One region of the Actinomadura sp. NAK00032 genome, then DNA from elsewhere that is predicted to be linked to it. Evidence: riboswitches for the same ligand, from Rfam matches in the RefSeq annotation. Region 1 holds a riboswitch; each other region holds the start of a gene.
The links. Region 1 has a riboswitch for thiamine pyrophosphate ahead of HUT06_RS00820 (cytosine permease). Riboswitches for the same ligand answer to the same signal wherever they lie in the genome.
Positions count from the first base shown of each region.

Region 2: it holds a riboswitch for thiamine pyrophosphate, as region 1 does, so the genes downstream of both, thiC (phosphomethylpyrimidine synthase ThiC) here and HUT06_RS00820 (cytosine permease) in region 1, are expected to answer to the same signal.
Region 3: it holds a riboswitch for thiamine pyrophosphate, as region 1 does, so the genes downstream of both, thiO (glycine oxidase ThiO) here and HUT06_RS00820 (cytosine permease) in region 1, are expected to answer to the same signal.

Region 1 is NZ_CP054932.1:158,265-165,078, forward strand. Features, by position in the region: gene HUT06_RS00805 (hypothetical protein) at 86-1,213, opposite strand; gene HUT06_RS00810 (SSI family serine proteinase inhibitor) at 1,441-1,902, opposite strand; gene HUT06_RS00815 (rhodanese-like domain-containing protein) at 1,949-2,284, shown strand; TPP riboswitch at 2,340-2,457, shown strand; gene HUT06_RS00820 (cytosine permease) at 2,450-3,820, shown strand; gene HUT06_RS00825 (PAS domain-containing protein) at 3,897-5,903, shown strand; gene HUT06_RS00830 (ATP-binding protein) at 6,299-6,814, shown strand, end outside.
Region 2 is NZ_CP054932.1:4,422,408-4,429,221, reverse strand. Features, by position in the region: gene HUT06_RS20550 (sensor histidine kinase) at 17-1,177, opposite strand; TPP riboswitch at 1,312-1,425, shown strand; gene thiC (phosphomethylpyrimidine synthase ThiC) at 1,421-3,145, shown strand; gene HUT06_RS43875 (TetR/AcrR family transcriptional regulator) at 3,316-4,008, shown strand; gene HUT06_RS20535 (metallophosphoesterase) at 4,022-4,858, opposite strand; gene HUT06_RS20530 (DUF1838 family protein) at 4,985-5,959, shown strand; gene HUT06_RS20525 (DUF1772 domain-containing protein) at 6,046-6,549, opposite strand; gene HUT06_RS20520 (NAD(P)H-binding protein) at 6,602-6,814, opposite strand, start outside.
Region 3 is NZ_CP054932.1:3,206,364-3,213,177, forward strand. Features, by position in the region: gene HUT06_RS15045 (thiazole synthase) at 69-842, opposite strand; gene thiS (sulfur carrier protein ThiS) at 844-1,044, opposite strand; gene thiO (glycine oxidase ThiO) at 1,041-2,168, opposite strand; TPP riboswitch at 2,158-2,270, opposite strand; gene HUT06_RS15060 (NAD(P)/FAD-dependent oxidoreductase) at 2,365-3,582, shown strand; gene HUT06_RS15065 (helix-turn-helix domain-containing protein) at 3,661-4,035, shown strand; gene thiE (thiamine phosphate synthase) at 4,155-4,823, shown strand; gene HUT06_RS15075 (hypothetical protein) at 4,895-5,056, shown strand; gene HUT06_RS15080 (serine/threonine-protein kinase) at 5,085-6,251, opposite strand; gene HUT06_RS15085 (glycoside hydrolase family 3 C-terminal domain-containing protein) at 6,344-6,814, opposite strand, start outside.

The sequences.
Region 1 (6,814 bases):
CGACTCCTCCGCTTCTCTGAACCGGCCATATCCTTGCTGGTCGGCCGATGTCGTCGGCGTTCGAGCCTAGAGCCGGAGACCTTGATCAAGATGGCAGTCGGTCCAACTGCCACAGAGAGGTGTTTTCCGCCATGTAGGCGAGGACGGCTTCGCCCTCTGCGGGCATCCGGCCGGGACCGGAGAGACAATCCACGGCAAGCTGGCTCAAAGCAACCCTGCGGACGCCGTTGTAGTCCGCGGTCCGCGCGAAGACCACCGGGTCGTGAGCTCGTAGGAGAAGCACATCGCCTCCCTTGTCGACCCGCAACAGGGAGAGTTCGTCTCCGATCTCGTCGGGTAGGCGCGGTGGACCAGCGGGGTGATAGAGCATCAACTGTCCGCCTACAGCCAGCGGCGCCACCGTCCGTGCGGCATATGGCCCTGTTAGGGTGATATGCCGCCTGTGCTGCTCAGGAAGCGCGCGCAGTGCCTCGAACACCGCCTCGATGCCGTTCGGAGCGACCATCCTTACGTAGGAGTTATGTCGTAGAAGGTGGTAATTCTCGGCGCGGATGCGGAGAAGTTGCGACCAATCCACAGACGTGATGGTTCGGCCCTCGCGGCGGATCAGCAGCTGGTCCGCCATGGTGTCGAGAAGCCGTGAGACATAAGGCAGGCTGAGTCCGGCGGTACCGGCGAGCTCTGCGGCGCGGTAGGGCGGGGCGACATCAGCGAGTAGCCGGACAAGTCGGCCAGCCTTGATCCCGGCCAGAGTCACCTTGCCGCTCTTGGCGGTCCTGTGCGGAGAGCGGCTCGCGCCTTGCGTGAAGATGGCGATGGCCGGTCGCGTGATACGCAGCGCCGCGTTGCCGGTCAGGTCGATGTACCCGATGCCGTACTCGCGTAGGAGCGCCTGGACGCGCGGTGAGATCCAGGGGGCGATCACCACAAGGTTCGTGTAGTGGTTCACTTGCCGCAGCAGGCTCCACTTGGGCAGCAACTGCTCCTCTACCATGCGGGCCGAAACGCTCGTCTTCACATCGATCATCAACTGCGTCAGGACGCTGTCGCCGTCCGCCTTCACTTCGACCAAGGCGTCCAGGGGCCGGTCCCCCCGGGCCTCCTGCGTGTGCGGCTGGACGGTGACCTGCCAGCCGGAGCCGAGAAGGTCGCGCAAGACTGTCAGCCCCTGCTCAAGGAGCGAGTCCGGAGTCAAGTCGTTGTCGAGGCTCACCTTGCCATCCTGACACGTGGGATCCAACACATCCAAGCAAACTTGCCTGAAGGGCCAACTTTCTTCAATCACGCAAGTTGCCGATTCAGGCAAGTTTGCCTTGGCCCAGACTTGCCTGATGTGAGCAACTTGAGGTTCTGTGCAAGTCACGAGTCAGGCCCCGGCGGGTGCCGGGGCCTGACGTGTGGCGGATGCCGGAGAACCTAGCCGGAACGGGGAGGGCTGGTTCAGCGGACCTTGGGGACGTTGCCGAAGACGGGGGCCACTTGCGTCCAGCGGTGGAGCTGGCAGCCGTCCTGGCGGGTGAACTTGGTGTCGATGTTCTCGTCCTGCCAGCTGCCCTTGACCGTGGCGATCTCAGGGCCGCCGTAGATCTTGGTGCACATCTGGTCCTTCGGGACGGGCTTGAAGGGTTCCTTGGCCTTGGTCAGGGCCGCGCACGCGTCGGCGGCCTTCGGATGGGTACCGCCTGGAGGATCGCAGGTCAGCGTCCAGGTCTTGGCGGGGGCCTCCGCGGAGGCCTTGACGGTGATGGTGAGCGTGTCCGCCGGGGTGCCGGAAGGCTGCACGGACGTGGCGCCCGAAGGCTCCGCGGCGGGATTTCCGTTGGCCTGTTCGTCACCGCAGGCGGCCAGGGTCAGGAGCATGGCCACGCCCGGCGCGGCGAACAGGAGCGTCCGATACCGCATGCGTGATTCGACGCGGGGCCGGTTCGCGCGGTTCCATGGGGGTGTGATGAATTTCGGGGAAGACGTGCCGGCGGTCGGCGCCGCCGACGTCCCGCAGGACGGCTACCTGCTGGACGTCCGGGAGCAGGACGAGTGGGACGCCGGGCACGCGCCCGAGGCGGTCCACATTCCGATGCGGCAGCTGGGCGACCGGGCCGGGGAGGTGCCGCGCGACCGGGAGGTCTTCGTGATCTGCCGGTCCGGGGCGCGGTCGGCGCAGGTGACGGTGGCGCTCAACCAGGCGGGCTGGCTGGCGAAGAACGTCGACGGCGGGATGAAGGGCTGGGCGGAGGCCGGGCGTCCCATGGAGGGCGCGGGCGACGGTCCGCCGTTCGTCGCGTGATCCGTACCGTATGCCCCCTTCTGGGGGACGACGGGCGGTTGTACGATCAGGTCTGACCGATAACCGCGGGAGCTCGGGCCACAAGCCGGGCTGAGAGGGCGGCCAGCAGGGCGCCGCCGACCGCATGAACCTGTCCGGGTAATGCCGGCGTAGGGAGTGTGTCCCGTGACGTCCGACGTCGAACGGCGCCCTGAGGGCAAGCGGCCCGCCGATGAGGCCCCCTTCACCCTCGATGAGCCCGCCCCCAAGGTCCTCGGGTTCTGGGACCAGAGCGCCTTCTGGGCCAACCTGGGCGTCAGCCTCCTGGCCTTCTCCGGCGCCTACACCGTCCTGGCGCCGGACGCGGACGGCAAGCCGACCATCTCCATCATGGCGGGCATCGTCGCGATGGCCGTCGGGACGGCGCTCGGCGGGCTGATGCTCGGCCTCGCCGCCGTCCCCGGCGCCCGCACCGGGCAGCCCGCGATGGTGCTGCTGCGCGGCCTGTTCGGCGCCCGGCTGTCGTACGCGCCGACGATCCTGAACATCGCGCAGCTCATCGGCTGGGGGACGTTCGAGCTGATCGTCATCGCGGACGCGGCCCGCGAGCTGTGGGACGGCGTGCCGCGCTGGGGCTACGTCGTCGCCGCCGGCGCGATCACGACCGTGCTGACGGTGTGGCCGCTCGGCTCGGTGCGGCTGCTGCGCCGGTACGTGACCGTCGCGGTGGGCATCGCGCTGGTCTACTTCTACGTGGAGCTCGTCCGGCAGCCGCTGCCCGACCTGTCGGAGGGCTCGTGGGGCGGCTTCTGGATCGGCGCGGACGCCGCGCTCGCGGTGTCGATCTCGTGGGTGCCGGTCGCCGCCGACTACACCCGGCACTCGCGGACGGAGCGGGCGGCGTTCGGCGCGGCGTCCGTCGGCTACTCGGTCACGCAGATCATCGCCTACGTCCTCGGCCTGCTGGCGCTCGCGCTGGTCGCGGGCGACAGCACCAGGATCTTCGACCCGTTCCTCGGCGCCACGCTCGGCGTGGTCTTCTTCGCGATCTTCGTGCTGCGGGAGGCGGACCAGTCGTTCGCCGACACCTACTCCACCGCCGTGTCGATCCAGAACCTGTTCCCGCGCGCCGACCGCCGGGTGCTGAGCGTCACGCTCGGCGCCGGCGTCACCGTCCTCGCACTGGTGCTGGACATCGGCGACTACGCGGGCTTCCTGACGCTGATCGGATCGGTGTTCGTGCCGATGCTGGGCGTCCTCGCCGCCGACTTCTTCCTCGGCCGCCGCCGGGCCGCGGGCGGCAAGGAGGCCGGGCTGGACGGGTGGGACGTGTCGCGGCGGGCGCCGTCCCGCTGGGGGATGATCGCGGCCTGGGCGGTCGGGTTCGCGGCCTACCAGCTGATCAACCCGGGCACGGTCGAGCACTGGGCGGACTTCTGGCGGGACGTCCAGGAGGCGGTGCACTTCACGCCGCAGAGCTGGATGAGCGCCTCGCTGCTGTCGTTCCTGGTCGCGGGTGCGGCCGCGCTCATCATCGGGAGGCTTACCAGGCGGTAGCCTTACCAGAAGGTAAGGTTCCCCTGGCAATTTTCGATGCAAGTTACCCGGCGCCGCGCCGGAGTCCGGTGGCACGATGACAGACGTGTACGAACACGTCCACGATCCGATCGCGCGGGCCGTCATCGAGAGCGCCGCCGACGCGATCGTGGCGGTGGACCAGCGGCACCGGGTCACGGTGTGGAACCCGGCGGCCGAGCGCATGTTCGGCTGGAGCGCCGCGGAGATGATCGGGCGCGTCCCGCCGATCGTCCCGCACGAGCTGAAGGCCGAGCACAACGCCGTCCAGGAGCGGCTGCTCACCCGGCCCGCCGGGCCGGGCGACAGCGGGCAGATCTCGATCGCCACCCGCCGCTTCCACCGCGACGGCCGCCTCATCGACGTGCGCATCGACACCAGCCTGCTGCAGGACCCGAGCGGCACGCTGCTCGGCTGGGTGGGGGTGTACCACCCGGTCGAGGAGGACGAGATCGTCCAGCACCACATGACCGAGCGGGCCCGGCTCGTCCGGCGGCTGAACGACATCGTCGCCGACCTGAACGCCGAGCTGGACCTGAACGTCGTCCTCGACCGGATCACCACCGCGCTGATCGAGCTGACCGGAGCCGACGCGGGCGGGTTCGTCCGGATCGAGGGGGAGCGGCTGCGGCTGGTCAGCATGACCGGGCTGCCTGAGCACATGAGCGACCGCACCGCCGAGCTGCGGTCGAGCCTCGTCGGGGAGCTGCTGCGGTCCGGCAAGACCGTCAAGCTCGCGACCGGCGCGCAGCGCCTCGGCGACCTGATCTGGTCCGAGCTGCCCGGCCTGCACACGATCGCGCTCGGCCTGTCCTACCTGCAGAACCGGCCGTACGGCGCGCTCTACGCGCTGTTCTCCGGCAGCAAGGCCGGGCACACCGAGCTGGAGCTGCTGGAGCTGCTCGCCGGGCACGCCGGCGTCGCGGTCGGCAACGCCGTCGCGTACGCGGAGGTCGTCCGGCAGCGGGCGCACGAGCGCGCGGTGATCGACTCCAGCGCGGACGGCATCGCCGTGCTCGACCACGACCTCGTCGTCCGGCAGTGGAACCCGGCCGCGCACGCGCTCACCGGCGTCCCACCGGAGGAGGCGATCGGCCGCCCGCTGCCGTTCGGCATGCCCGCGCTCGGCGAGATGCTCACGTTCCGGCTGGAGTCGGGGACGTGGCTGAACGTCCTCGCCGCCGAGATCGAGGAGACCGGCGAGCTGGTCGTCGACTTCCGCGACGTGTCCGAGGCGAAGGCCCTCGAAGAGGCCAAGGACCTGTTCCTCGCCACCACCAGCCACGAGCTGCGCACCCCGATCACGGTCGTGCAGGGCTTCGCGTCCACCCTGGTCAACCGGTGGGACGAGCTGGCCGACACCGACCGCCGCACCGCCGTCGCCACCATCGCCGAGCGCGCCCAGTCCCTCGCCCGCCTCGTCGAGCACCTGCTGCTCGGCTCCCGGGCCGGCGCCGACGAGCTGGCCGTGACGATCGAGCCGTTCGACCTGAGCCGGGTGCTGGAGGGCGTCGTCGCCGGATTCCGGTCGCTGTCGCCGCTGCACCGCGTGGAGCTGGAGATCGCGCCCGACCTGCCGCCGTGCCGGGGGGACGCGATGGCGACCGACATCGTGCTCGGGCAGCTGCTGGAGAACGCGTTCAAGTACTCGCCGGACGGCGGGACGGTCAGCGTCCACGCCCATCCCGAGGGCGCCGACATCGTGGTGCGGGTGGTGGACGAGGGAGTCGGCATCCCGGCCGGCGACCATGAGCGGATCTTCGAGCGGTTCGTGCAGGGCGACTCCGGCGACCGCCGCCGCTTCGGCGGCATCGGGCTCGGGCTGTACATCGTCAAACGGCTGACGGAGGCACAGGGCGGGAGAATCTCAGCTCATCCGGCCGAACGTGAGGGATCTCACATTAAAGCGGACAACGTCACCGCAAGTGGTGACGTGCCGGAAATGGAACGGACCATAAGCCGTCCGTCCACGCTCCTGCGGACCGCGCCCGGACGCGGACCCGCAGGTGGCGCGCGTGCGGGCGAGGGCACGTGCATGCGGCTCGTGCTGCGCGCCGACCGCTGACCCGGATTGGTTACTCACCGTGACGACACTCCCTCGGGTGCGGCCTGGTGACACCGTTGTGACCTGGGCGTTCGGCGGTCTCGATGGGTGGCAACCTTGGCTGGTGCGAGAAAGTACGGTGACCGCAGGGTGTGATGGACGAAACGCGCGCGGGAGGAGTAAGTCCGCCGTTGGCTGGATAGATCCTTTGATGGTTGCCGTTGGTGACGAGATTCCGTTCCGGGGGTGATCACCGTGACCGGACGGCCGGTGACTCGTTGTGCAGGTGGTGACCTGGATGGCCCGGGTTTCCGGCCCTGGCCATCAGGGCATTTCGGTCGTACCGGAAGAGCGGCGACGGGACTCGTCCGAGTAGCGGAACCAGGGGGAGGTGAGGGCGTCTGAGCGTCGTACTGCTGCCACACGCACCGTCCAGCGTCGCGGTCGCCCGAAGGCGCCTCAGCTCGGAGCTGGTCGACTCGGGGGTCTACGAATCCATCGTGGACGACGCCAGCGTCATCGTCAGCGAACTCATCAGCAACGCCCTCCGCCACGCCCGCCCGCTCCCGTCCGGCGACGTCCGGGTCTGCTGGCTGCGCCGCGGCGACATCCTCGAAGTCGAGGTCAGCGACGGCGGCGCGATGACCGAACCGCGCCGGGGCCCGGGCACGCTCTCCTCGCTCGGCGGCCGCGGCCTCGGCATCGTCGAGGCCCTGTCCGACGGCTGGGGCGTGCGCCACGAGGAGGGCGCCACCACGGTGTGGGCCGTCCTGCGTGCGCCCAGGTCAGCGGAGGACAACGGCCGCGCCGCCCCCGCCGGGATGCACGCCGTCGTGCCCGATCTGTCCGACTTTCCAGACCTGCTGGACGAGCCGGACGAAGATCTGTGCAACAGAAGTAGGAATGGAAGTGCCCCAAGCGGGGCATATCCG
Region 2 (6,814 bases), 4.3 Mb from region 1:
GATCGCCCGGTGCCTGTCACCGCGGGCTGACGACGTCCGCCAGCGGAAGGAGGGCCGTGACGACGAACCCGCCGCCCTCCCCCGGCCCCGCGTCCAGCGTGCCGCCGACGCTGCGGGCCCGCTCGATCATCCCGAGGATGCCGAACCCCTCCGGCGCGCCGCCGGACGGCCCGCGGCCGTCGTCGGCGACCCGGACGGCGAGGCCGCGGGCGTCCCGCTCCAGGGTCACCGTGGCGCGCCCGGCGGCGGCGTGCTTGACAGTGTTGGTCAGGGCCTCCTGGACGATCCGGTACGCGGCGACGCCGACCTCCGGCGGCAGCGCGGTCGCGAGGCCGCCGTCCGACAGCTCCACGTCGATGCCGCCGGCGCGCGCGGCCCGCACGAGGTCGGCGATGCCGTCCGGGCCGGGCAGCGTCCCGGTGGGGCCCACGTCGGTGCCGCGCAGGACCTGCAGGGTGCCGCGCAGCTCGGTGCGGGCGTCCCGGCAGGTGGCCGCGATCGAGCCGAGCGCGTCGGCCAGCTCCGCCCGGTCGAGCGGCCGGTCGCCGCGCACCAGGTGGGCCGCCGCGCCCGCCTGCACGCCGATCAGCGTGATGCTGTGCGCGAGGAGGTCGTGCAGGTCGCGGGCGATCCGCAGCCGCTCCTCGGCGACCCGCCGCCGCGCCTCCTCCTCGCGGGTGCGCTCGGCCCGCTCGGCGCGCTCGGTGATGGTCGCGAGCCGCGCCCGGTGCACCCGCCAGACCTGGACGGCGATCACCACCGACACCGCGGCCTCGATGACCGCGACCTGCTCGCGGACCGAGCTGCCGCCCGCCCGCATCGCCATCCCGATCACGCACACGGCCAGCAGGAACGCGACGACGCTGAGGACGACCCGCACCCGGCGCCCGAGCACGGCGTAGGCGAACAGCGCGACCACCTCGGCGGGCACCAGCGCGTGGTGCTGGTACTGCGCCAGGTGGTAGGGCAGCACGAGGACCACCAGGGCCGCGAGCGCGGGCGCCGGCCACCGCCTGATCACCGCGAGCGGCGCGTGCGCCGCGACCAGCAGCAGCGCGCCGGGCGCGTCCAGCTCCCGGACGCCGGGCCACACCGCCGCCGCGGCCAAGGCGACCGCCGCCAGCACCATCGCGAGCAGGGCGTCCGTGACCGTCGCATTGACCCGGGGCAGCGTCACCACCCGTCCATCTTCCCCGACCCCCGCGATCACTGCGCACCGCCCCCGCCGCGGCCGGGCCGGGTTCGCGCGGGCGCGTTCTACCCCGGCGGGCGCGGTTGCGGCAACGGGGGCGGTCCGGGTTAGCGTCGGTGGCGACAGATCGCGGGGGTCCGGCGAACCGGGCTGAGATAGCGGCTGAGACGGCCGCTGACCGCATGAACCTGACCGGGTAATGCCGGCGTAGGGAGAGATCGGGTCGTCATGACACAACGTGTGGTTCCAGCTGCCCGCAAGACCTACCTGCAGGGCTCGCGCCCGGATGTGCGGGTCCCGATGCGGGAGGTGCCGCTCACCAACGGCGATGTCGTCGTCCTGTACGACACGTCCGGGCCGTACACCGATCCGTCGCGGCGGACGGACGTCCGCCGGGGGCTGCCCGCGCTGCGGGAGGCGTGGATCGCCGAGCGCGGCGACACCGCCCCGTACGAGGGGCGGGCGGTGCGGCCCGAGGACGACGGCCGCAAGGCGGCGCCCGTCCGGGAGGACGTCCCGCCGCGGCGGCCGCGCCGCGCGTCCGGCGGCGCGGTGACGCAGCGCGCGTACGCGGCGCGCGGCGAGATCACGCCGGAGATGGAGTTCGCGGCCCTGCGGGAGGGGGTGCGGCCGGAGTTCGTCCGGGACGAGCTGGCGGCCGGGCGGGCGGTGCTGCCCGCGAACGTCAACCACCCGGAGGCCGAGCCGATGGTCATCGGCCGGAACTTCCTGGTGAAGGTGAACGCCAACATCGGCAACTCGGCGGTGGCGTCGTCCATCGAGGACGAGGTCGAGAAGATGACGTGGGCGACCCGGTGGGGCGCCGACACGATCATGGACCTGTCGACCGGGAGGGACATCCACACCACGCGGGAGTGGATCCTGCGGAACTCGCCGGTCCCGGTCGGGACCGTCCCGCTGTACCAGGCGGTCGAGAAGGTCGGCGGCGACCCGGCGGAGCTGACCTGGGAGGTCTTCCGCGACACGGTGGTCGAGCAGGCCGAGCAGGGCGTGGACTACATGACCGTGCACGCCGGGGTGCTGCTGCGGTACGTGCCGCTGACGGCGCGCCGCAAGACCGGGATCGTGTCGCGGGGCGGTTCGATCATGGCGGCGTGGTGCCTGGCGCACCACGAGGAGAACTTCCTCTACACCCGGTTCCGGGAGCTGTGCGAGATCTTCGCCGCCTACGACGTCACCTGGTCGCTCGGGGACGGGCTGCGCCCCGGCTCCATCGCCGACGCCAACGACGAGGCGCAGTTCGCCGAGCTGCGCACGCAGGGCGAGCTGACGCGGATCGCGGCGGAGTACGGCAACCAGGTGATGAACGAGGGGCCCGGCCACGTCCCGATGCACAAGATCAAGGAGAACGTGGACCGGCAGCAGGAGTGGTGCGACGGCGCGCCGTTCTACACGCTCGGGCCGCTGACCACCGACATCGCGCCCGGCTACGACCACATCACCTCGGCGATCGGCGCCGCGATGATCGGCTGGCACGGCACGGCGATGCTCTGCTACGTCACCCCGAAGGAGCACCTCGGGCTGCCGGACCGCGAGGACGTCAAGGCCGGCGTCATCGCCTACAAGATCGCGGCGCACGCCGCCGACCTGGCCAAGGGGCATCCGGGGGCGCAGGCGTGGGACGACGCGCTGTCGGACGCGCGGTTCGACTTCCGCTGGGAGGACCAGTTCAACCTGTCGCTGGACCCGGACACCGCCCGCGCGTTCCACGACGCGACGCTGCCGGCGGCGCCGGCGAAGACGGCGCACTTCTGCGCGATGTGCGGCCCGCACTTCTGCTCGATGAAGATCACCCGGGACGTGCGGCGGTACGCCGACGAGCGCGGGCTGGACGGCGAGGCCGCGCTGGCCGCGGGGATGCGCGAGAAGGCGGCGGAGTTCCGGGCCGCCGGCGGGCGGGTGCAGCTGCCCCTGTCGCCCGGTCCGTCGTGACGTAAGCGCAGGTCGGCGCGGGCCCGGCGCGGACGGTTCCGCGCCGGGCCCGCGCGGCCCGGCGGGGCCCGGGGTGCGCGGCGCGGCTAGTATCGAGGGACCGTTCCAAAGCCGCGGATCCCCCCGAATCGCCGCAGGCCCGTCCCCGCCGGGAAAGGACCGACGACTACGTGACCAGCGACGACACGCCGACGGCCCCCGCGCGCGCGATGCGCGCCGACGTGCGCCGCAACCGGGCGCGGCTGCTCGCCGCGGCCCGCGACATCTTCCAGCGCGACGGGGCCGGGGCGTCCCTGGAGGCCGTCGCCCGGCAGGCCGGCGTCGGCATCGGGACGCTCTACCGCCACTTCCCGACCCGCCGGCACCTGCTGGAGGCGCTGCTCGCCGACGGCTACGCCGAGCTGGCCGCGGCGGCCCGCGAGCTGCTGGCCTCCCCCGCGCCCGGCGAGGCGCTGCTGACCTGGCTGAACGCGTTCGCCGCGCAGGTGGCGGCCTACCGCGGGCTGGCCGCCGCGGCCGTGGCGTCACTGCGGGACGAGGCGGTGCTGCGGGACGAGGCGGTGCTGCGGGACGAGGCGGCGCTCACGGAAGAGGCGGCGCTCAAGGAGGAGGCGGCATCGCGGGACGAGGCGCCGCCGACGGCCGGGCGGCCGGAGCCGGCGCCCTCCCGGCGGGCGATGTGCGAGGCGGCCGAAGCGCTGTTCGCTCGCGCGCAGCGGGCCGGGGACGCGCCGGCGGAGGCGGCGTTCGCCGACGTCCTGTGGCTCACCGGCGCGATCGCGGCGGCCACCGAGCGGGAGCCGGAGGCCGCCGGGCGGCTGCTGTCGCTCGCCGCCACGGGCATGGCGCCCGGCCGGCCGTAGCCGGTCCCGCCGGTCAGCCCGTCTCCGGGACGGGCAGGATCCGGCGCGGCCCGCGCGGAGCGCCGCTCCATCTGCGCCATTCGCGCGGGTAGCCGACCGAGACCTCGATGTGCGGGACGCCGCCGGCCCAGATCGTCCGGGGGATGTGCAGGTGCCCGTACACGACGGACACCGCGCCGAACCTGGCGTGCCAGTCGGCGGTGCGCTCGGTGCCGCACCACTGCGCGAACTCGGGGTACCACAGGACGCGGGTGGGCTCGCGGATCAGCGGCCAGTGGTTGACGAGCACGGTCCGCGTCCCCGGTTCCAGGGCCGCCAGGCGCTCCTCGGTGTAGGCGATCCGGGCGTCGCACCAGGCGTCCCGCGTCGGGTGCGGGTCGGGGTGCAGGTAGACCTCGTCGGTGCACACGACGCCCGCCTCGTGCGCGATCTCGAGCGCCTCCTCCTTGGTGGACGCCCCGTCCGGCCGGAACGTGTAGTCGTAGAGCAGGAACAGCGGCGCGATCGTCACGGGGCCGCCCTCGCCGTCCCAGACCGGGTACGGGTCCTCGGGGGTGAGCACGCCGAGGCCGCGGCACATGTCGACGATGCGCCGGTAGCGGGCCTCCCCGCGCAGCCGCACCGGGTCGTCCTTGACCGTCCACAGCTCGTGGTTTCCGGGGACCCAGAGCACGCAGGCGTACCGCTCGCGCAGCGTGCGGAGCGTCCACTCGATGTCGGCGAACCGCTCGGCGACGTCGCCGGCGACGATCAGCCAGTCGTCCCCGGACCCGGGCCGCAGCCCGTCGACGAACGCGCGGTTCTCGGGGAATCCCACATGCAGGTCGCTGATCGCGTAGACGCCGCCCATCCGGCGATCGTAAGCCCCCGGGCGGGCGCCGCGCCGGGGCCGGCTCCCGCCGCCGGGGAGTGACGCCGGGGTCTGGGGGTGCTTGCATGGCGTGATCTGCGTCTCACGAGCCACCGAGGAGTCCGCATGCGACGACCGTTGACGGCCCTGCTCACCGGCGCGGCCGCCGCCTGCCTGCTGTGGTCGGTACCGGGGGCTGCGGCCGCCCGGCCCGTCTCCGGGCCGTCGGCCCCCGGGCCGCTGTACGCGCAGGTCGAGGATCGCGACACCCGCCTCCAGCTGCAGGTCCTCGGGCGGCCGGACGGCCGGGACATGCTGTACCGGATCTCCGGGTACGTGTACGCCGACGTGCCGGGCGACGCCCTGGCGCCGCGCCTGCGGCACGGGACGCGGCTGTTCGGGTTCGAGGGCTACAACATCCGGCGCCTCTACCGCGAGCCCGGCACGAACAAGCTGTACCAGCTGAGCCGCGAGGTCGTCTTCTACACCGACCCGCAGGACCCGGCGAAGGTGCTGAGGCAGTGGCGCAACCCGCTCGACGGGAAGACGTACCCGCTGGTCCCGGTGAACAACGACGACGTCGACTTCGGGCCGTTCCCCATCACGCCTCAGTTCCGGCTCGGCCCGCTCAAGGACGTCGGACGCAACCTCGCCCAGGTCTCCGACATCCCGCCGCGCACCGACATCAAGGCCCTGACCGGCGACGGCTTCGGCCTCCCCGGCGGCGTCTACACCGCCTGGGAGATGTTCGACTTCCACATCGGCGAGCGGGAGGCGGCGCGGCGGGCGCACGGCGTCCCGAAGGGGGCGATGGAGGTGGCGAACAGCTGGACGCGGTCCAGCCCGTTCACCCCGTCGATGTGCGTGCCGGAGGAGGACACCCGCGCACGGCTCCTCTTCCACGCCCGGAGCTGGACCCTGGACTCGTGGGACGACCTGGAGCCCTGGCTCAAGGCCGAGGTCGAGCGCGATTACCCCCTCTACAAGAAGGCCCCCGGCGCGCCCGCGCCGTCGGAGACCTCGTGGACGTCCTTCTACCGCAAGCAGCTCCGTAACGGCGCCCTCACCTGGGCGGAATGGTGCGCGCGGAACGGCAGGTAGAAACGGCGAGGCGGCCCGCGCCCCCTTCCGCAGGGGCGCGGGCCGCTTCAGCGTCCAGTCGCCTTGGTGTCCTGGTGCTCCCGCGTTCAGTTGTTCTTGCCCCAGAAGTAGACGCCCAGGCTCATCGCGAGCACGCTCGCCCAGCTGAACACGGCCCGGACGGTGTTCCAGGCGGTCCAGCGGCCGGAGTAGTCCGACCAGAGCTTCGCCGCCTCGGCCATGTCCTTCGGGATCGACGCGGCGTCCAGGTCGTTGTTCATCGGGATGTTCACGGCGAAGCTCGGGACGAGCGCGCCCAGGAAGTAGACGCCCGCCGCGGCGAAGAACAGGATCGCGGCCGACTTCTGGTCCAGTGTGAGCAGCAGCACGCCCGCCGCGGCGGCCAGCACCGGGACCAGCATGAACATCGCCACGAACAGCGGGTTCTGGATCTTCTGGTTGATGCCCTGCATCGCGTCGATCGCCGATCCCGGTCGCGCCGCGTTCAGGCCGGGCATCACGCCGGTCGAGAAGCCGAAGAACGTCCCGGCCATGCCAGCCGCCATGATCAGGGAGAGCGTCACCGAGACGCCCGCGAGTGCGGATTTCACCGTCATTCCACCTTCAGGTCAGAGGTTCTAGCGGGTCAGCGGTTCCAGCCGGTCAGGGGGTCCAGATCCCGCTGTCCGCTGTCTCCCGCGCGTAGTCGGCGAAGTCGCGGGGCGCGCGGCCGAGCGCCCGCCGGACGCCGTCGGCGGGACGGGCGTTGCGGCCGTCCAGCACGGTGGTGAACAGGTAGGTCAGAAAGCCGATGACGTCGCCGGGCAGGCCGTGCTCCTTGAGGGCGGCGGCGTAGTCGTCCGCGCTCACCGGGAC
Region 3 (6,814 bases), 3.0 Mb from region 1:
GAACCCAGTCTGGTAAGGCGCAGGTTTCAGGTCCAGCGAATAATTCTATAGGCGATGCTTTAGCGTTGCTACGAGGTCGCGAGCCCCTCGAACGGCGAGGACGCCTGCGCGTAGCGGCGCCGCGGGATGCGCCCGGCCAGCCGGGCGAGCCGCCCCGCCTCGACCCCGTGCCGCATCGCCGCGGCCATCCGGGCCGGGTCCTGGGCGCGGGTGACCGCGGTCGCGAGCAGCACGGCGTCGCAGCCCAGCTCCATGGCGAGCGCGGCGTCGGAGGCGGTGCCGAGCCCGGCGTCCAGGATCACCGGGACGCCCGCCCGCTCGACGATCAGCTCGATGTTGTGCGGGTTGCGGATGCCGAGGCCCGACCCGATCGGGGAGCCGAGCGGCATCACCGCGGCGCAGCCGAGCTGCTCCAGCCGGTGCGCCAGCACCGGATCATCGCTGGTGTACGGCAGCACGGTGAAGCCGTCGTCGACGAGCTGCTCGGCGGCCTCCACCAGCTCGATCGGGTCGGGCAGCAGCGTGCGCTCGTCGGCGATCACCTCCAGCTTGACCCAGTCCGTGCCGAGCGCCTCGCGGGCGAGCTTGGCGGTGAGCACGGCCTCCCCGGCGGTGAAGCAGCCCGCCGTGTTCGGCAGCACCCGGATGCCGCACTCCTTGAGGACGTCCAGCACCGAGCCGCGCGCCGACGGGTCGACCCGCCGCATCGCGACCGTGGTCAGCGCCGTCCCGGACGCGGTCAGCGCCTCCCGCAGCACATGCATGCTCGGCGCCCCGCCGGTCCCCATGATCAGCCGCGAGTCCAGTTCCTCCCCGGCGATGACCAGTGCGTCCTTCTCCACCTCAGCCTCCTTGCACGGCGGTCAGCACTTCCAAACGGTCGCCGTCGCTCAGTGGCGTGGTCTCCCACGCGGAGCGGCGGACGACCTCGTCGTTCAGCGCGGCGGCCACACCGGTCCGCGCGGCGGTCACGGACGCGACCGCCTCGGCCACGCTCGCGGCCTCGGCCAGCTCGCGCGGCTCGCCGTTGACGGTCACCTTCATGCCTGCACCTCGCAGAAGCGGCCCGGGGCGAACGGCCCCGCGACCTCGGGGACGGGACGGTCCAGCAGCATCGCGGACAGGATGTCGGCGCTCACCGGCGCCAGCAGGACGCCGTTGCGGAAGTGCCCGGTGCCGAGCAGCAGGCCGGGCAGCGCGGACGGCCCCATCAGCGGCGCGTTGTCCGGGGAGCCGGGGCGCAGCCCGGCGGTGACCTCGGCGAACTCCAGCTCGGTGATGCCGGGCAGCAGCTCGCGGGCGTCGCGCAGCAGCTCCCACAGCCCGCCCGCGGTGACCCGCGTGTCGAAGCCCAGCTCCTCCTGGGTGGCGCCGAGGACGATCTCGCCGTCCGCGCGCGGCACCAGGTAGACCGACGAGCCCTTCACCAGGCCGCGGATCGTGCGGCGCAGGAACGGAACCCGGGTGCGGAGCCGGATCACCTGGCCCTTCACCGGGCGGACGGGCGGCACGCTCCCGGGCGGCAGCCCCTCCAGGTCGCCCGACCACGGCCCGGCGGCGAGCAGCACCCTGTCCGCGCGCAGCACCGTCCCGTCGTCCAGCCCGACGCCGGCCGCCGCGCCGCCTTCGACGACGATCCGGGCGGCCCGCTCGCGGACGAGGTGGACGCCGGTCCGCTCGCACGCGGCGAGCAGGGCCGCGGTGAGGCGGCGCGGGTCGATCGAGCCGTCGGCGGGGGCCAGCAGCCCGCCGCGCACGCCGGGCGCGAGCATCGGCTCCGCCCGCCGGCTCTCCCGGCCGGTCAGCGCCTCGGCGGGGATGCCGAGGCTCTCCTGGAAGCGGCGCAGGTCGTCGAGGTACTTCAGGTCGTCGGCGTCGAACGCGACCTGCAGCAGCCCGTCCGTGCGGTGGCCGGTGCCGAGGCCGGTCAGCTCCTCCAGCTCGGCGACGAAGGCGCCGTAGCGGTCGCGGGAGGCGAGGCCGAGCCGCAGCAGCGGCTCCTCGCCGTAGGTCAGCTCGCTGACCGGGGTGAGCATGCCCGCCGCCACCGACGAGGCGCCGCTCGCGGGGGACGGGTCGACCAGGGTGACCCCGCCGCCTCCCGCCGCGGCGGTCCGCCAGGCGGTGGCGAGGCCGATGACGCCCGCCCCGACGATCACGATCTGCATGCGCGCTCCCTTCGCCGGCATGATCCGGATCAGGTCCGGCGGTCGGCGGCCCGGTCAGCCGCCCTCTCAGCCCGGTCGCACCGGACTCCCGCGCTCTGTGATGTTTTACCTGATCCCTACCTTACGACCTCGATCGCGCCGTCCAACTCCTGGACAGGTGTCCACCCGAAATCGGCGGCGCATTAGGCTGCCCTTCATGGACAGGGTCATCGTCGTGGGTGGCGGGCTGGCCGGCGTGCGCGCCGTGGAAGCCCTGCGCAGCAAGGGGTACGAGGGCGCGCTGACGCTCGTGTCGGCCGAGCGCGAGCGGCCGTACGACCGGCCGCCGCTGTCGAAGGCCGTCCTCGCGGGCGACTCCGACGACACGACGGTCGACGCCGACTGGGCGGCGCTGCGCTGCGAGCTGCTGCTCGGCGAGCGCGCGACCGCGCTGCGGCCCGCCGCGCCGGGGCGCGGCGGCGTGCTCGCCACCACCGCCGGCGACCTGCCGTTCGACGGACTGGTCATCGCGACCGGCGCCACCCCCGTCACGCTGCCGGGGGAGGGCCGCCAGCACGTGCTGCGGACCATCGGCGACTCCCGCGACCTGCGGTCCCGGCTGACCGGGGGCGCCCGGATCGTGATCGTCGGCGCGGGCTGGATCGGTGCCGAAGTCGCGACCACCGCCGCGAAGAAGGGCTGCCGCGTCACCGTCGTGGAGGCGGCCGACACGCCCCTCGCCAACGCGATCGGGCCCGAGATCGGCGCGCTGACCGCCCCCTGGTACGCCGAGGCCGGCGTCGAACTGCGCACCGGGGTGAAGGTCGCCGAGGTCGAGCGGGGCGGCCTCGCCCTCGCCGGCGGCGGCCGGATCGAGGCCGACGAGGTCGTGGTCGGCGTCGGCGTCCGCCCGGACGTGTCCTGGCTGGACGGCTCCGGGCTGCTGGTCGAGCGCGGCGTGGTCACCGACGGCTCGTTCCGCGTCTACCAGGGCGAGGAGGAGCCCGGAGCGCTCCGCCCGGACATCGTGGCGGTCGGCGACTGCGCCGCCTGGTGGTCGGAGCGCTACGGCCGGCGGCTCCTCGTCGAGCACTGGGACACCGCCCTCAACGCCCCCGAGACCGCCGCGGCGGCCCTGCTGGGCGCGGACGCGCGCTACGACGCCGCCCCCTACTTCTGGTCCGAGCAGTTCGGCCGCATGGTGCAGTACGCGGGCAGCCACGCCGCGTCCGAGCGGCTCGTCCACCGCGGCGACCCGGCCGGCCGCAAGTGGGCGGCGGTGTGGCTGACCGGCGACCGCCTCGACGCGATCCTCACCGTCGACCGGCCCCGCGACCTGGTGCAGGCGCGGCGGGTGATCGCCGCCGGGACGCCGGTGGACCCGGCGGCGATCGCCGACCCGGACGTGCCCGTCCGGCAGGCCGTTCGCGGATAGCGATCGGCGGCGGAGGGTAACGGCTGTCCAGAGGGTTTGAGGCTTCCGAAGGCGTGGTAGCAAGGGGGCGTGACGCAGATGCACGCAACCGTTGACAGCGCACTCGACCCCCGGACCGACGCCCTCGCCGGCGACTGGCTCACCCTCCGCGAGACCGCCGAACGGCTCGGGATCCGGCCCAACCGGATCAAGCAGCTCATCCACGAGCACCGCATCCTCGCGGTGCGCCGGGAGGGGCAGCCGATGGTGCCCGCGGCGTTCATCCAGGACGGCCAGGTCATCAAGGGCCTGCCCGGCACGCTGACGCTGCTGTCGGACGCCGGGTTCGACGACGTCGAGACGATCCGCTGGCTGTTCACCGCCGACGACACGCTGCCCGGCACGCCGGTGGACGCGCTCAGCGAGAACCGGGGGACCGAGGTCCGCCGCCGCGCCCAGGCCCTCGCCTTCTAACCCCGGCGGCACCGCAGGAACACGCACATGACACGATCGCGGGGTCGTGCGGCGGGAGCACCGCCGCGCGGCCCCGCGATCCAGCATGATCCGAACCCGTGAAAGGACGTGCCCCGGCCGTGTCCAGGCATCTCCCCTCCGAACGCGCCGTCGCGCTGCGCGCCCGGCTCGGCCGGGCCCGCCTCTACCTGTGCACCGACGCGCGGGAGCGGCAGGGCGACCTGCCGGAGTTCCTGGACGCCGTCCTCGCGAACGGCGTCGACATCGTCCAGCTCCGCCAGAAGGGCCTGGAGGCCCGGCGGGAGATGGCCCACCTGGAGGTCTTCCGGGCGGCCTGCGACCGGCACGGCGCGCTCCTCGCCGTCAACGACCGGGCCGACGTGGCGCACGCCGTCCGCGCGGACGTGCTGCACCTCGGCCAGGACGACCTGCCGGTGCCCGCCGCCCGCGAGATCGTCGGCGGCGACGTGCTGATCGGCCGGTCCACGCACTCCGGCGAGCAGGCGTCGGCGGCGGCCGCCGAGCCCGGCGCCGACTACTTCTGCGCGGGCCCGGTGTGGCCCACGCCGACCAAGCCCGGCCGCCCCGCGCCCGGCCCGAAGCTGCTGGAGTACGTGGCGGCGCAGCGGCCGGCGCGGCCCTGGTTCGCGATCGGCGGCATCGACCTCGGCACCCTCGACACGGTGCTGGCCGCGGGCGCGGCCCGCGTCGTCGTGGTCCGGGCGATCACCGAGGCGGACGACCCCGGCGCCGCCGCCGCGCAGTTCGCGCGCCGGCTCGCGGCCTGAGCGTTCCCTGGGCCCGGGTTTGACCCGGATCACGGTGCGGGACGGCGGGACGATCACCGACAATGGGGATCATGACCCTGGGACCCGACGACGACCGCACCGTCGAACTGGACGACGACCCGCCGATCCTGCCCGACCAGACGTCCGACGACACCGACGTCGGCTGGGGCGAGTGGCGCGGCGGCGGCGACGATGACTCCCGCCTGCTGGAGGAGCGCCCGCCGCACTGGTAGCGCCCGCCCGGACGGGTGACGCGCCGGCTCAGAACATCATGCCGAGCGCGAACCCGGCGATGACGACGGCGCCGAGCGCGACCATCATCCGCCAGCGGTAGCGCGGGATGCGCTTCGGGCGCGGCTTCGGCGCGGGCGTGCGGCCCTCCCGCAGCGCCCGGACGAGCTGCGGCGCGGTCGGCCGCGCCGCCGGGTTCTTGTCCAGGCAGCGGGCGGCGAGGTCGCGCAGCGGGCCGCGCATGTCGCCGAGGTCCGGCGGCCGGGTGGTGACGCGCCGCATCACGGCGGCGCTCGGCCCGGTGCCGAACGGCGGCCGCCCGGTCGCGGCGAACACCATCGCGGCGCCCCAGGCGAACACGTCGGCGGGCGGCCCGACCGGCTCGTCCTCGATCTGCTCGGGCGCCATGTAGGCGGGTGTGCCGACCGGGCCGGTGGTCAGCGGCGTGGCGGGCCCGAGGGCGTCGGTGGTGCGGGCGATGCCGAAGTCGATGACCTTGGCGCCGTCCGGGCCGAGCAGCACGTTGCCGGGCTTGAAGTCGCGGTGCACGATCCCGGCGCGGTGGATCGCGGCCAGCGCCGCCGCCGTCCGCAGCGCGGCCTTGCGCAGCTGCGGGGCGGGCAGCGGGCCCCGGTCGGCGACGACCTGCTGCAGCGACGGGCCCTCGACGTACTCGCTGACGATGTAGGGGCGGTCGCCGGTCATGTCGGCGTCCAGGACGCGCGCTGTGTGCCGCCCGGACACCTGCAGCGCCGCCTCCGCCTCCTTGACGAAGCGGCTGCGCGCCCGCTGCCCGGCCGCCACGCCGCCGCGCAGCAGCTTGACGGTGACGAGCCCGCCCTCACGGTCGCGGCCGAGGTAGACGACGCCCTGGCCGCCCTCGCCCAGCCGGGCGAGCAGCGTGTAGCCGGCGAGGCGGCGCGGGTCGTCCGGGCCGAGCGGCGTGCCGGGCCCGCGGTCCTGCGCGGGCCGGGACGCGGCGGTCGGGCGCGCCTGGCCCGCGTGGGCCTGGCCCACGCGTCCCTGCTTGGCGCCCGCGGGCTTGGCCACGGCCTGCTGGGCGGCCTGCTTGGCGGGCTGCTTGGCGGTGGGCGGGGCCGGGCGCGGCTTGGTCGCGCGGCCGGGTCGCCCGGTCCGGGCGGCGGTGGGACGCGCGGGGTGGGCGTTCGTCCTCCCGCGGGAGGTGTCGTGCGGCACAGGAAGACTCCGACTCGGCGGGGACGGACGAAGATTTCCCTATTTGTACCGCGCCACGGCTCCGCACGGCAGCCGAACCGAGATCTTTACTGCTACCCACATGTCCCCAATGCCCCCTTCTGGGTGATCTGGCGGGACGACGCGCCGACCATGACCTGGTAGCAGCCGTCCGCGACCTTCCACGCCTTCGCCTCCTCGTTCCAGTAGGAGAACGACCGCGCGGACAGCGGGAACGTCACCGTGGTGCTCTGCCCCGGCGCGAGCGTGACCTTGGTGTAGCCCTTGAGCTGCTTGGGCGGCTGCGGGACGTCCACGCCCGCCGCGGGCATGCCGATGTAGAGCTGCGGGACGGCGACGCCTGCGCGGTCACCGGTGTTGGTGACGGTCACCTGCACCGCCTTGGTGCTCGCCTTGAGACCGCTGTAGGCGAACGTCGTGTAGGACAGGCCGTGCCCGAACGGGAACTGCGGCGTGATGTCCTTCGCGTCGTAGTGCCGGTAGCCGACCAGGACGCCCTCGGAGAACGTGACGGTCTTGTTCACGCCCGGGTACTGCGCGGGGTT